Regions from separate parts of the Brevibacillus sp. FSL K6-6036 genome, predicted to be linked through region 2. Evidence: predicted binding sites of a transcription regulator. Region 2 holds the regulator's gene; each other region holds the start of a gene.

Region 1 (3,264 bases), 910 kb from region 2:
GTTCCAAGCGGCGCAAATTGTAGTCGTTGTTTAGAGCGTTCACGAGAAAAACGGTATCCACGTTGGTGGCGACGATCTGTTCTTCGACGCCTTCGCCGGCAGCCTTTCGGGAAAACTTGCTTTTGCGCGGCAGAATCGCGTGAATCGTGGCCTTTTGTTCATGAGGCCGGGCGCTGATCACTACCCAGTCGCCCACAGCGGGGTAGTCTTCTCGGCCAGCGGCTTCATAGCGAAGCTTTCCGGAAACCTCGCCCAACAGCTCGCCGTGTTCGGTCAAAATCCGATACAGCCTTTTATGTTCAAGAGCGATACGCCCTACTTCAAATCCCTGCTCGATAAAAGGGGAAACATGGCCGGCAAAAAAATCGTTCCAGCCCAAAGACTTTAGATATTGGTTCACGTGCGGATTCCTCCTGCATTCGGTTTTGATTTGGATGTCTTTCCAAAACCGGCCACAGGAAATCCTCACTTAAAGAACGGTTACTGCCCGACTGAAAGGAGGATCTTTCCTGTGACCCTTGCTGCAATGCTCTTCTCGACAATCATCATGCATACCATAAAACATCTCTCCTTTCAGACCGGTTCCCCGATCCGTACGTCATGATTTCCCAATCATTGTAACACGGATGCCTGACAGCTTCCATCGGCAGCCATAAATTTTTTCACTGGCCTAATCTCCGCCACCGCCGCCGCCATCTCCCCCGCCGCTGTCGCTGGACCCTCCGTCTCCCCAGGAGCTGTCGGAATCGCGGGTTCTGTCGTTGTCATTGTAAAACGACGTGGCTCCGCCTGAGTCTCCTCCGGAGGCATGACGTCTTCCAGGTCCTTCTTTCTTAAAGGCTAGCGACATAAATCCGATGAGCAGCACAAATGCGACAAGTACGCCAATAAAGATCTCCACTCCATCGCTCTCCTTCCGTTCTGTTATTTTCTACCTGTCCTAACAGTATAGCACGAGTTGCAGTTCTGGTTCACGCAATGCTGGTTTACGCAATGCCCGCACCCGCCATGCTGCCGCAAGTCACAGAACGATAGAGCAACAGTGGTATCAGCCTTTCAAGAGAAATTCGTTTCCATCCGCATCCTTGAACCGGGCGAAGCTGCCCCAGGCCATTTTCTTTGGCTCCTCCAAAAAGATTACGCCCCTTTGGCTCATTTCCTGATAGGCTTTGTCGATGTCTTCGCATTCGAATACGATCGAGGCCTTCATCTGCTCAGATCCGGGCATCATCGCTTTGGGATAGATGACGAGATGCGACTCGGCTCCCTCTGGACCGACTTCCAGCCACGAGGCATTGGGGGTCATCGGCTCGTCTCGATGTACGACAAACCCCACCTTCTCGGTCCAAAACTCGCGAGCCTTCGCCTGATCCTCCACGTAAACAGCCACTGTAGCAATTTTTTTAATCATAACGATGTGCCTCCTGTAGTAAATGAATGTAGTCGCAAAGATGAATGTAGCCGTATTTACCATACCATATACCATACATTCTGCACACGGATGACCGTGCCTACGCATAGGTTCCCCAGAATAAACAGACAGGCCTCCTCACATGCCCGCTGCCTGATCGTCGCGAGGTGCAACTGCCAGGATGTTGGCCAGACAAAACACCCGGTATGCGCGGCGGGTATAGCAGTACGCCTTTATCCGGTCTCCGTTTACCGCAATAATATTTACAGCTCGCTTGGTCGTCTCGCCGGAGCGGCTCAAGTAGATCAGCTCGACCGTCTGCTGCCGCTGGCAATATCGCTCCAATTCGCTTCTCATGATGTCACCACCACACAAGAACATTTGTTCCCATTATAACGAACACGCCTGATAAAAGCAAGAAACCCCTTCAAAGAGCGGACTACAGAGCATTCGTGCCTGCATTCGCCCTCCAAAGAGGTCTTGTTTCCGCATGCGAACAAGCCCATGCGAACCGCTATTTCTTTCTCGTCAACATCCGAGAACCAAGGAGAACAGCCCATGCTTTTTCTCCCTCTTTCCAGAAAAACGGAAGCGGCATCTCGTGCTTCCGGATGACCAGCGTACGGCTGTCACTCGCCCGAAGCGCGAACTGTTCGCCGGCCATTTCCGCTTGCAGCATTCCGCCTGCAAAGGTTATACGTACGCTGCTGCCTTCCGCGCAGGCATAGGTGCCCACAAAGCGCTCCAGCTCCTCGACAGATGCCTCGTATTCCGGCTCTTTCTCCTGCTGCTCCAACGGAAGGCCCAGGGCGTTGCGGACAGCAGCGAGCCACAAATCCCGGACGGGCACATCCGCGACATTGGTCAAGACGACCGCGACAATTCCCTCTTCGGGCACAAAGCCGAAGTGGGACGAAACGCCCGGCTGCGAGCCCCCGTGCTCGACAAGCGTCATTCCTTCCCGGCCTAGAGTCGACTTCAGCGCGTACCCGTAGTACGTGTTTCTGCCGATCTTGTGGACCGGGTGCCACATCCGTCTGAGCGAAGCCTCGCTGACGATGTTTTCCCCCTGGCAATATCCGCCGTTTATGTAAAGCTGACCGTATTTGAGCAAATCCCGGACATTGGAGCGGATGCCTCCCCCTACCTCATAATTGCCCAGCAGGGGCCAGTCCGCCCTCTTCAGGCCATTGCCGTCCGAATCCTTGACATAAGGAACCGATACGTCGGACAGCCGTTTCACCTCTTCCAGGCTAAAGGTGGAGCGGTTCATCTCCAAAGGGTCAAGCAGCCTGCTGGTCACATGCCTGCGGAACAGGCGCCCTGTCACTCTCTCGACAATCAGCCCCAGCAGCAAAAAAGTGTCGTTGCAGTAGCTGAAATACTCGCCCGGTCTGCCCAGCAGCTCGTGCGGCTCCCCGGCCAGGTACTCCAGATGGTCCGACAGCCTGCACAATTCCTCTCTGCGGCGAATCGGCGCAAGGCCGGTCGTGTGGCTCAGCAAATGATGAATGCAGACGCTGGAGGTGTCCTCTAGCGATGCCAGAGAAAATTCCGGCAAATAAGCGTTGACCGGATCTTCGATGGACAGCTTCCCTTCCTCTGCCAGCTGCATGACCGCCATCGCCGTAAAGGACTTCGTCACGGATGCGATGCCAAATACCGTATCCGGCGTGACCGGTTCCTTCGTTTCCAGATCGCGCACGCCGAAGCCTTTTTGAAACAGCAGCTCTCCATGCCGGGAGACGGCAACCGCCGCCCCTGCGATTCTCTCCTCTTCCATTTTGCGGGACATATACTCCTCAAAAAGCGGCCACTGGCCTGCACTCACGGCTATTCCCCCTGTTCGGCGA
Region 2 (3,264 bases):
CATCCAGGCAAAAAGCATGGATGTCTTCTTTTTATGTCAAATGGTGCGTTTTAGTGTTTGGGGTTGTTATCCTCGAGGTCTTCCACGTAGCGGATCGATTCGAGATTGGAGCGAAGCGACATTTTCACAGCATCAATGTATTTTTGCCGCAGTTTTTTCTGTTCCTGTTTTTCCTCTTCAGTCAACCCGGCTTCACGAGATTTTTTGGCCAACTCGTTGATCCGTTTGATTTCCGCGTCTGATACCAAAGCCGTTTCCCCTCGCTTTCAATGAATGCCGCTCTATTATATCACATCTCGGCAACGAAGCAAGGGAAAGCTGCAGCTTGTCAATTCCCGACAGGAATTTGAATCGATTGGCCTGGATAAATAATGGCACTTTCCAGCTTGTTCAATTTTTGAATCGCATATACCATATCGCGAACATCCATTTTCGGGTCACTCTTGTAGGTGACCGCCAGCTCCCACAAGCTGTCTCCCGGTTGGACGACGATTTCCTTTACTGGTTGGATCATTTGAGCTTGTTGTACCGTATGATCCCCAGAAGCGAACACTAGTTCTGTCAAAGTGTAAAAAAAGAGAGTGAAAGCGGCAAAAAACAGAATGGCCTGTCCACGCGTAATGCCAAAACGAGCAGTTTTTCTTTCTTCTTTGGCGAAGCGATTAGATACGGTCATTGTACTCATTATTTCATCCCCCTGCAAACGTACGTTCTATCTTCTTGTTCTCATCATAATGCGAACACTTGTTCATGTCAAGAAAAAAAACGAACTTATGTTTGTCGAACGCAGGATCCCATGGTATAATATAGAAAACATGTTCGAGAAGATAGAGGTGTGGTCTATGTCCAAGCTATCCAATAGACAGCAAGCCATCATCGATTTCATCCGCAAAGAAGTAAGGGACAAGGGTTATCCCCCATCTGTCCGTGAAATCGGGGAGGCTGTCGGTCTGGCATCCAGTTCAACTGTTCACGGCCATCTGGCCAGGTTGGAAAAAAAGGGGCTCATCCGCCGCGATCCTACCAAGCCCCGCGCGATTGAGCTGCTGAAGGAAGAGGAGCGCTTTCAAGACGACTTTGACGTATCTGTTGTACGCGTACCGGTGATCGGAAAGGTGACTGCGGGTCAGCCGATCACTGCTGTCGAGCAGGTGGAGGATTACTTCCCACTCCCTGACAGCATCGTGACATCGGACAAGGTGTACATGCTGCGCGTGTCCGGAGACAGTATGATCGAGGCTGGCATCCTGGATGGAGACTACGTGATCGTTCGCCAGCAGAATGTGGCCAATAACGGTGATATCGTCGTCGCCATGACTGAAGAGGACGAGGCAACCGTGAAGCGTTTCTTCAAGGAAAAGAACCATTTCCGGCTGCAGCCTGAAAACGCGACATTGGAGCCGATTATTCTGGATTCTGTAACGATTCTGGGGAAAGTGATTGGCGTGTACCGCTTGATTCACTAGAATAAGAGATTTCGTTGCTTGGATGAGCCATGCCTTATGGCGGACTCTTTGAAAAACGCAATCGACTACGACAAGCTTTCCTTTTCCACCCTGACAGCAAAAAAGGCGTTCGCGATTGCCTCGCGGACGCCTCTTCTTTTCATTTCCTTCGATTCTTTGATCGGTCCTTCTCCTACGAATCCCACTTACAGTGCGACAAAGAACCAGATGATCATCACTACCTGAAGAACAACTTTTACGACCACACTGCCCAAAAAACCGATGAGCGAACCCACTCCCGCTTTAACAGCCCGTTCAAACGGCTGCTTTTGGATCAGCATTTCCACCAGAACGACCAGCACGAACGGCATGATCAGCATGCCAAATGGGGGGAACAAAATCACCCCGAGCAAAATCCCCAGTGCAGCTGCCCACGATGACGCTTTGGAGCCCCCGTACTTCTTGACAAAGTACATGTTGGTGAGTAAATCCGCACCGTAGAGAAGAACACTTAAGACCGCCATTCCCCACCAGAAGGAGGCCGGAAGTCCGGCACCCGGATCAGCAATAAAAAAGTGATACAGCAAGAATCCGCCCCACAATAAAATCGTATCAGGAATGACCGGCAAAAAGATTCCGGCAATACTGAGGATAAACAAGGCCGCTATCACGATCCACAACAAGATCTCCATCCATTGACACTCCCTTCTGTATAGGGTATACGATAAAGTGCGGTTTTCGTTTCCATCGACTCGCTACATTTTGACAGAAACCTGTATATACTCGGTTCTTCTGCGAGTCGTAAAGCCAAACGTCGAATCGGAACATAGATGGTCTCGTCCCTCATTGTTCCCCTGCAGAGTTGCAAATAAAAGAAAGATAATCTGAAAGGACAGAAAATGGCTATGCATTCTCAAACGAAGCGAGATTGGTTTGACCCTTCCTACCTGAAAAAAGGAACCCCTCGGCAGCGGGAAGCCTGGGCAGTCCTCGACAGCTTGGGAATCTTTGATGGGCTCAAAGAGTATCAACCGGTTCTGTGCGGAACGATCCCCCTCGATATTGATGTTGAGGACAGCGATCTTGATTTGATCTGTACGACAGCCGACCTGGATCGGTTTGGCCATGTGTTGAAAGAAAAATACGGGCATTTGGACCGTTTCACACAAGACCGCCGAGAAATCCGCAACATCCCTACGGCGACTGCTTCCTTTTGGTATCGCGGTTTTCAATTGGAGTGTTTTGCTCAACCGATTCCTGTCACAGAGCAAAACGCCTACCGGCATATGATGATCGAAGCACGGCTGCTCCAGCTGTCTGGGCAAGAAGCAGCAAAAGAGATTCGGGCTTTGAAAGAACGGGGGCTGAAAACGGAGCCTGCTTTCGCTCTGTATTACGGGATTGTCGGAGATGATCCTTATCAGGCTTTACTTGAATTGGAAAGATATTCGAATGAACAGCTTAAGCAAGTGATGGCAAATAAACCGACCTAAACGCCGGCCGTAAACCGGAAATACGAATAATGGTAAACTCAGACAACTTGTGTGTCCTTATGCGGGCATAAAATTAAGATGACTTCTGGATACTTCGGAAGTCATCTTTTTTGGATTGCTAGATTTGTCGTTTTACCTTTTATTGGTTAGATTTCAGTTGAAGACGGCAAATCATGATTATTTTTTTTTAAGAGACTGATATAAAATGTACACGAATCCAACATAAATGGGAAGCCAAACGGGTTCAAAGAATCCTGGAACTCGATAATCAGTAATTACAATTTTGTTTGGCCCAAAATCCAATTGTTGAATTAGATCTGAGATCA
Region 3 (3,264 bases), 2.4 Mb from region 2:
GTAGGGGACATCCTGGTTGGCTGCGGCATGGACAGTGAACAGGGACAAAATCAGGACAAAAACGGTGAGAAAGGTTATGCGTTTCACAGCGAAAAGTCCTCCTATTGTTGATGGGATTGCCTGAACATCGGGTAGGGATTTGATCGCATCCTTAAAACGGTATGTAAAGCTCCTCAATCCTCTTGCCAAGGAACCGGATGTGCGCGGGGAATCGGATACTGCTCGTCTGGTTGGGATCTGACCACTTTCCGCTTGTCAATCGAACCTGCGGGCACCTCGGTTTCAGGGTGGTAGATAATGTTGCTGCGCTTGTTTTGGTTTGACATCAAAGACTCACCTCCTCATCGTTACTATCATGTGTACCCGGGCCCAAGAACATGCCGCCTGCAGAGAAGTTCCGGTCAAAAGTTGGTGACTGAGCGCAAAAAAACCGAATGCACCGGATTGTCCCGGCACCATTCGGTTTTTGCAATATGCTGCGGTCTTTATTTGCTTGAACGGCGTTGAAACAAAAGGCGGTCGAGGGAATAGAAGGACGGTCCGGAGAGAACGAAAAGCAGCAGGATAAAGAATAGAAGCAGATCCAACTCATATCCAGGACCACTTTCCCCACCGAGGAAGCCCATTGCAATTTTCACCTTGATCGTAGCGACGGCCATCACGACTGCCAACAGAGCTGCCAAAATTCGGGTGCCAATGCCCAAAATCAAGCCAATTCCGCCCAAGAGCTCAAGAAACGCGACGACATAAGCGAAAAAGCCGGGAATACCCATGCTGCCAAACCAACCGGCAACCTGATCGAGTCCCATTTGGAATTTTGACATTCCGTGCATGACAAACGCTATACCTGCAACCACGCGCAAGAGCAAAAGCCCCCACTCGGTACGTTGATCAAATTGTCTTTCCATAAAGTGACCTCCTACGGTTATTGAATATAGTAATTAGGTTACATTTCGTTAGTAAGTATAAATTAATAATTATAACACGTCAACACTTTGAAGGATTTTCAAAAGAGCGTTATACTGGAATTGAATCGAGGTGATTACTATGAAGCAGTCCTCTCTCTGTCCGAAGTTTGAAAAAGGAATGCAGCTCTTGGGCAAGCGGTGGACTGGTTTGATCTTGTATCAGTTGCTTTCCGGACCGCAGCGATTCTGTGCCATCGAAGAGGCGCTTCCGATCAGCGGAAGGCTTTTGTCTGAGCGGCTGAAGGATTTGGAGAAAGAAGGCTTGGTACATCGTCACGTGTATACAGATTCTGCCCCGGTACGGGTGGAATATTCGCTAACGGAAAAAGGGCTTGCTTTGGAACCGGTCATACTGGGGATCGAGAAATGGTCGCAGGCCTGGATCGAATTAACATAAAAAAAGTGTCGGATTATTTTCTCCGGCACTTTTTATTTGTTTGCATACATCGCGGTTTCTCATTGAGCACTTTTCCTTTTCCTCGTTTTTCCTCCCCTTCGTATTCCCTCAGAAATAATTCGCCGTTTAATCTGGGCAATACGCTTGTCAGCCAGTTCCCTTGTCACGCCAAATTCCATCGACAAGACCGAGGACGGTACCCATTCACGGTAGGCGAGAAGCAGGGGCGCCAGGAGAAAGAAAGGCATGGCCGCATAGAGAACAAATTGCTCGGCTTGCGCCTCCTGCAACTGACGAAAAGCGGGATTCATCTGGTGCTGCTTCCCGGTATGCCCCCGTAAAATATGGCCCAGCTCATGAAAAAAATGTTCGCGCTGAACAGGCCTTGGCAGGGTTGAATTGACCGTAATGCTGCGGTAATTGCCGGATTCATAACGCATCGAGGGGCAGGGACGGTAGTACAATTCGATGCCAAGCATCTCGGCCAGCGGCCTTTCTTGCAGGTCGCCACAATGACTGATGCCAACATCCGCATATATTTGGGTCAACCAGCGTTCCAAATCCGTTTGCCGGTAATGAGAGAGCATGTGGTGATTCCCCCTTCCGAAACAACAGAGAACGTATGTTCCTTTTTATGGTGTAAAAAATGCCGCAGGGTGCAATGTTGCCTGGCACAGAAATAAGGCGGCCATCACAACGAAAAATGCTTGCGGCTTTTTCCAGCTTTATATTCGAGCAGAGCAGGACAATTGTGGATGACCTGCTACTTGTTTGTTCCTTTGTTACCGTGCAGCGCCTTCCACCTGAGGTACTCGATATGCTTCTTCACTTCATCAATTTCCGTTTCGGATAGCCCCTCCAGGTCAAAAAAGGAGATGTGCTCATCTGACCCGGTTGTTTGCGATGTCCCATTGCGAGTAGGGTTTTCCGTTTTTCCGAGCAGAAAATCAGTCGTAACCGAAAATACGTCAGCAGCCTTGGATATCAGGTGATTATCCACGCTTTTTTTCTCGCCCGATTCGATGCGGGAAAGAACGGTATTGTGAATGCCCAATTTTTCGGCCAATTGGATTTGGGACCATTTATGTTTTTCCCGAAGGTATCTGATCCGTTGACCGACGATTGACATAGTGTCACAACCTTTCCATCATAGCAATACTATTCTACCAATTTTCCATAATGGAAAATAGCGGTTTGTTGAAATGACAAGGATATGCTTGACTTTGCTGAAAATGAAAAGGTAAGATATGGATAATAACATTTTGCTTATTTGGCAAAAAAAGGGGGTTTACCGTTGGAGAGGATAAACCTGAATTTCATTGCACGAAGAAGGATGGAAATCGGCATTACCCTAAAGGAAATGGCTGCCGCTTTAGGGTTCAAGAATGCGTCTACGTACCTCAAGTACGAAAAGGGGGAGTACGATTTTAAAGCCAATCACCTTCCCGTGCTGACACGTATGTTGAAATGCCAGCTGCGAGATTTATTTATCTGTCTGACTTTGCTGTTATAGCAAAATGGAGTGGCGATTGCAGGAAAGAGATTTCGTTAACGATGTAGCGAGGGGTGGGAGAGGTGGACGTTCACGAAGCGAATCGGAAGCAGCTGGATATATGGAAACGAACAATTGCGTATGAGCTGGCCATGATGGCACCGAGGAGTGAATCTGCCTGCGGAGAATTTCTAAGCCGTCTGGAGCGGTTTGAAAAGCAGATAACAGGAGGACCTGCAGATTGTCCAAACATCGAGCGGAAAAGAGAGTGTATCCGAACATAGAATGGATGTCAGTTTACAGAAAAAAGCGGTTCTCCCCGTGAAAGAACCGCTTCGGCATGCTTCGGCGTGATCAATCGCTGCCTGTCGTCTTGCATCTGTTTTTAGCAAGCTTTCATACGCTGG
Region 4 (3,264 bases), 2.4 Mb from region 2:
ATCGCTTCGGAAAACTGCCTGTTCAGCTCGGTCAATTCGTCCAGCACCGCATCGGTGATCTTGGGCACGACCAGCTCCGCAGCCAGCGCTTCCAAGGCGATGAGCGGCCGGTAGATGTTGGGGACGTCTTCGGGAGCCAGCTTGGTCACTCGCGTCTCCACACCGGGCTGCATCTCTACAAAGCCCTGCAGCTCCAGGATTTGCAGCGCCTCCCGTACAGGCGTCCGGCTGACTCCTATCGCGTCGGCCAGCTCCGTATCCAATATTTTTTCGCCCGGCTGCAGGGTACCGTCTATGATCCAGGTCTGCAGCTGCTGCAATACCTTGTTTTTCGCGGAGGTTCGTTCGACCTTTCGCAAATTGGGGGGAAGAGGCATGACAAGTCCTCCTTAGAAGGCGTTTTGGTAAAAGAAGCATCTTCTTGTATTTTACAGCAGAATGCGATATATTGCATAATATATTGGATGGGAGAGGAGAAAAAACACCATGATTTCTTCATTACGCGTCCGCGGCTTTACAATGGTGATTGTCGCTTCGATCTTATGGGGAGTCTCAGGCACCGTGGCCCAATCGCTCATGCAGCATTATCAGTTTCAGACGGATTGGCTGGTAGCGTCACGGTTGCTCGCCTCCGGATTGATCCTGCTCGCGCTGTCATTATGTGGGCCGCATCGTCAGAATGTTTGGCGGATTTTGTTCTCCGGCGGTGATTTGGCCCGGCTCCTGCTGTTTTCGATCGCAGGCATGCTCGCGGTCCAGTATACGTATTTTGCCTCGATCGAAGCGGGCAATGCGGCGACTGCGACGCTGCTGCAGTATTTGGGGCCCGTTTTTCTGGTTGTGTATCTCGTCATCAAACTTCGGCAGTTGCCTTCAGCAGCACAGGTGACGGCTCTGATCCTGGCTCTCGGGGGGACGTATCTGCTCATCACGGGAGGAAATCCGGGGAAGCTGACGATTTCCGCTGCCGCCGTTATTTGGGGGCTGGCCTCGGCGCTGGCGCTTGCTTTTTACACCGTATACCCGAAGCCGCTTCTGGGGCGCTGGGGGTCTACAGTCGTCCTTGGCTGGGCGATGCTGATCGGGGGCATCGGTCTTTGCCTGGCAAAACAGCCCTGGCAAGCAACTGACATGATCTGGTCGGTTCCATCGGTTCTGGCTGTTGTCTTCATCGTCTTGTTTGGGACCTTGATTCCCTTTTATCTGTACGTAGACAGTCTGAACTATATCCGCCCGACAGAAACCAGCCTGCTTGCCTGCGCGGAACCATTGTCTGCCGTGATTACGACCGTTGTTTGGCTGCATGTGTCGTTCGGGATGTTTGAGTGGATCGGCGGTTTGTGCATTATCGGGACGATTTTTGCCCTGTCCCGCCATCGGGAAAAAGCGAAGGAGCCGGCGCTGCAGAATGCCGTAGGATCGTAAAAAAGGGCGGGCATAGAGGTCGGAAAATGCAGGCGATCAAAAGCGATCAACCATGGATTAGCAAAAAAGCAACATAACACAGCATAGCCGTTATAGAAGCGCATTCTTGTGACCATCTTTTCGCGGATGGTCAAAGAATGCGTTTTTTCTTGCGGCACCATTATTTTCTCTTTGAAAACTTTTGTCTATGTGATAAACTTTTGTTTGTAAAGAGAAGCAGTTCGAGTTGCAAATGCTACTAAGGCAGAAAGGAGGAGGGCCGTGGACAAAGAAAAACAAATCCTCCGCTACATTCGTGAAAATCCGTTCGTCAGCCAACAGGAGCTGGCTGACAAGATGGGCATTTCCCGGTCGGCGGTGGCTGGCTATATCGCGCAGCTGACCAAGCGCGGCGAAATCAAAGGACGGGCCTATATTCTTCGCGACGAAGAGCTGATCGTCTGCATCGGCGGAGCCAATCTGGACCGGAAAGCGCGGGCCAAGCAGCAAGTGCGGCTCCACTCATCGAATCCGGTAACCATCTCTGAATCATGCGGAGGGGTCGGCCGCAATATCGCGGAAAATCTCGGTCGGCTTGGCTGCAATGTCTCGCTGATCAGCTGTGTCGGGGAAGACAAGGAAGGCGACTGGATTTTGCAGGAAACGAAAAAGCACGGGGTCGATATCAGCCAGGTGTGGCGGTTGCCCACTCAGCGAACCGGTACGTACACGGCGCTTTTGGACAAGGAAGGCGAAATGGTCGTCTCCCTGGCGAATATGGATATTTACGATACGCTCACGCCGCAAATGTTTGCGGAACGGTGGTCCCATATCGCAGCCGCCCGGGCCGTTTACCTCGATACGAACCTTCCTGCAGACTGTTTGGCATACGTGATCGGACGCTGCCGGGATGAGGGCATCGCGCTGTTCGTCGATCCGGTTTCTTCTGCCAAGGCGGAAAAACTGCCCGAGCGTTTGGACGGAGTCGAAGCAATCCTGCCGAATCGCGAGGAAGCCGAGCTTTTGTCAGGCATGGAGATCAAAACCATGCAGGACTGCGAAGAAGCGTGCCGGAAAATCAGGGCACGAGGCGTGAAAAGTGTCGTGGTGACGCTCGGCGAACAGGGCATTTATTATCAATCGGAGGACCAGGCGGAGAAGCTGGCCCCCTACCCGACAGAGGTAGTGGACGTGACGGGAGCGGGCGACGCTTTTGCCTCCGGTCTTTTGTACGGGGTCGTAAACGGTGAGCCGCTGGGCAGAGCGTGCCGGCTCGGCATGGCTGCTTCGGCCTTGACGCTGCAGACCGAGTATTCGGTATCGCCGCTGCTGAAGCCGGAGGAACTGGAACAAACGATAAACCAATACGAAGAGGAGCGATAACGGATGAAACAATACCTGACTTTTACAGATGAAGTGCGCCATGCATTGGACAATAACTTGCCAGTTGTAGCCCTGGAAACAACAATCATTTCCCACGGGATGCCGTATCCGCAAAATATCGAGATGGCGAAGGAAGTCGAGCAGATCATCCGTGACAACGGCGCGGTACCGGCAACGATCGGGATTATGGACGGAAAAATCAAGATCGGGCTGTCGGAAAGTGAACTGGAAGAGTTCGCGACGAACAAATCCGTTGAAAAAGTAAGCCGACGCGATTTCCCGTACATTCTCGCCAGCGGCAAAATCGGGGCGACGACGGTAGCCGGTACGATGATCGCAGCCCAGCTGGCAGGCATCCGCGTTTTTGCCACAGGCGGCATCGGCGGTGTTCACCGCGAAGGCGAAATCACCTGGGACGTGTCTGCTGACCTGACCGAGCTGGCGCAAACGGGCCTCGCAGTCGTATGCGCCGGATGC

Evidence for each region. The regulator LexA, encoded in region 2, represses DNA repair genes until DNA is damaged. The targets are predictions, from matches to a motif close to CGAACATATGTTCG.
Region 1: a site for LexA is predicted at 1,786-1,799, ahead of NST37_RS18965 (WYL domain-containing protein). Genes of this name have one in related genera too.
Region 3: a site for LexA is predicted at 1,981-1,994, ahead of NST37_RS00340 (ImmA/IrrE family metallo-endopeptidase). Genes of this name have one in related genera too.
Region 4: a site for LexA is predicted at 1,619-1,632, ahead of NST37_RS02465 (carbohydrate kinase). Genes of this name have one in related genera too.

Annotation. Positions count from the first base shown of each region.
Region 1 covers NZ_CP150173.1:3,775,405-3,778,668, forward strand. The annotation lists gene rsgA (ribosome small subunit-dependent GTPase A) at 1-400, opposite strand, end outside; gene NST37_RS18955 (hypothetical protein) at 671-901, opposite strand; gene NST37_RS18960 (VOC family protein) at 1,049-1,411, opposite strand; gene NST37_RS18965 (WYL domain-containing protein) at 1,550-1,768, opposite strand; gene NST37_RS18970 (serine hydrolase domain-containing protein) at 1,926-3,242, opposite strand; gene NST37_RS18975 (P1 family peptidase) at 3,245-3,264, opposite strand, start outside.
Region 2 covers NZ_CP150173.1:2,862,688-2,865,951, forward strand. The annotation lists gene NST37_RS14380 (DUF896 domain-containing protein) at 51-248, opposite strand; gene NST37_RS14385 (LysM peptidoglycan-binding domain-containing protein) at 329-685, opposite strand; gene lexA (transcriptional repressor LexA) at 843-1,466, shown strand; gene NST37_RS14395 (DUF456 family protein) at 1,652-2,137, opposite strand; gene NST37_RS14400 (DUF4269 domain-containing protein) at 2,345-2,938, shown strand.
Region 3 covers NZ_CP150173.1:63,996-67,259, forward strand. The annotation lists gene pdaA (delta-lactam-biosynthetic de-N-acetylase) at 1-78, opposite strand, end outside; gene NST37_RS00325 (hypothetical protein) at 174-326, opposite strand; gene NST37_RS00330 (DoxX family protein) at 486-908, opposite strand; gene NST37_RS00335 (helix-turn-helix domain-containing protein) at 1,048-1,365, shown strand; gene NST37_RS00340 (ImmA/IrrE family metallo-endopeptidase) at 1,425-1,952, opposite strand; gene NST37_RS00345 (helix-turn-helix transcriptional regulator) at 2,129-2,494, opposite strand; gene NST37_RS00350 (helix-turn-helix transcriptional regulator) at 2,660-2,878, shown strand; gene NST37_RS00355 (hypothetical protein) at 2,941-3,141, shown strand.
Region 4 covers NZ_CP150173.1:441,600-444,863, forward strand. The annotation lists gene NST37_RS02455 (GntR family transcriptional regulator) at 1-377, opposite strand, end outside; gene NST37_RS02460 (EamA family transporter) at 487-1,425, shown strand; gene NST37_RS02465 (carbohydrate kinase) at 1,687-2,787, shown strand; gene NST37_RS02470 (pseudouridine-5'-phosphate glycosidase) at 2,791-3,264, shown strand, end outside.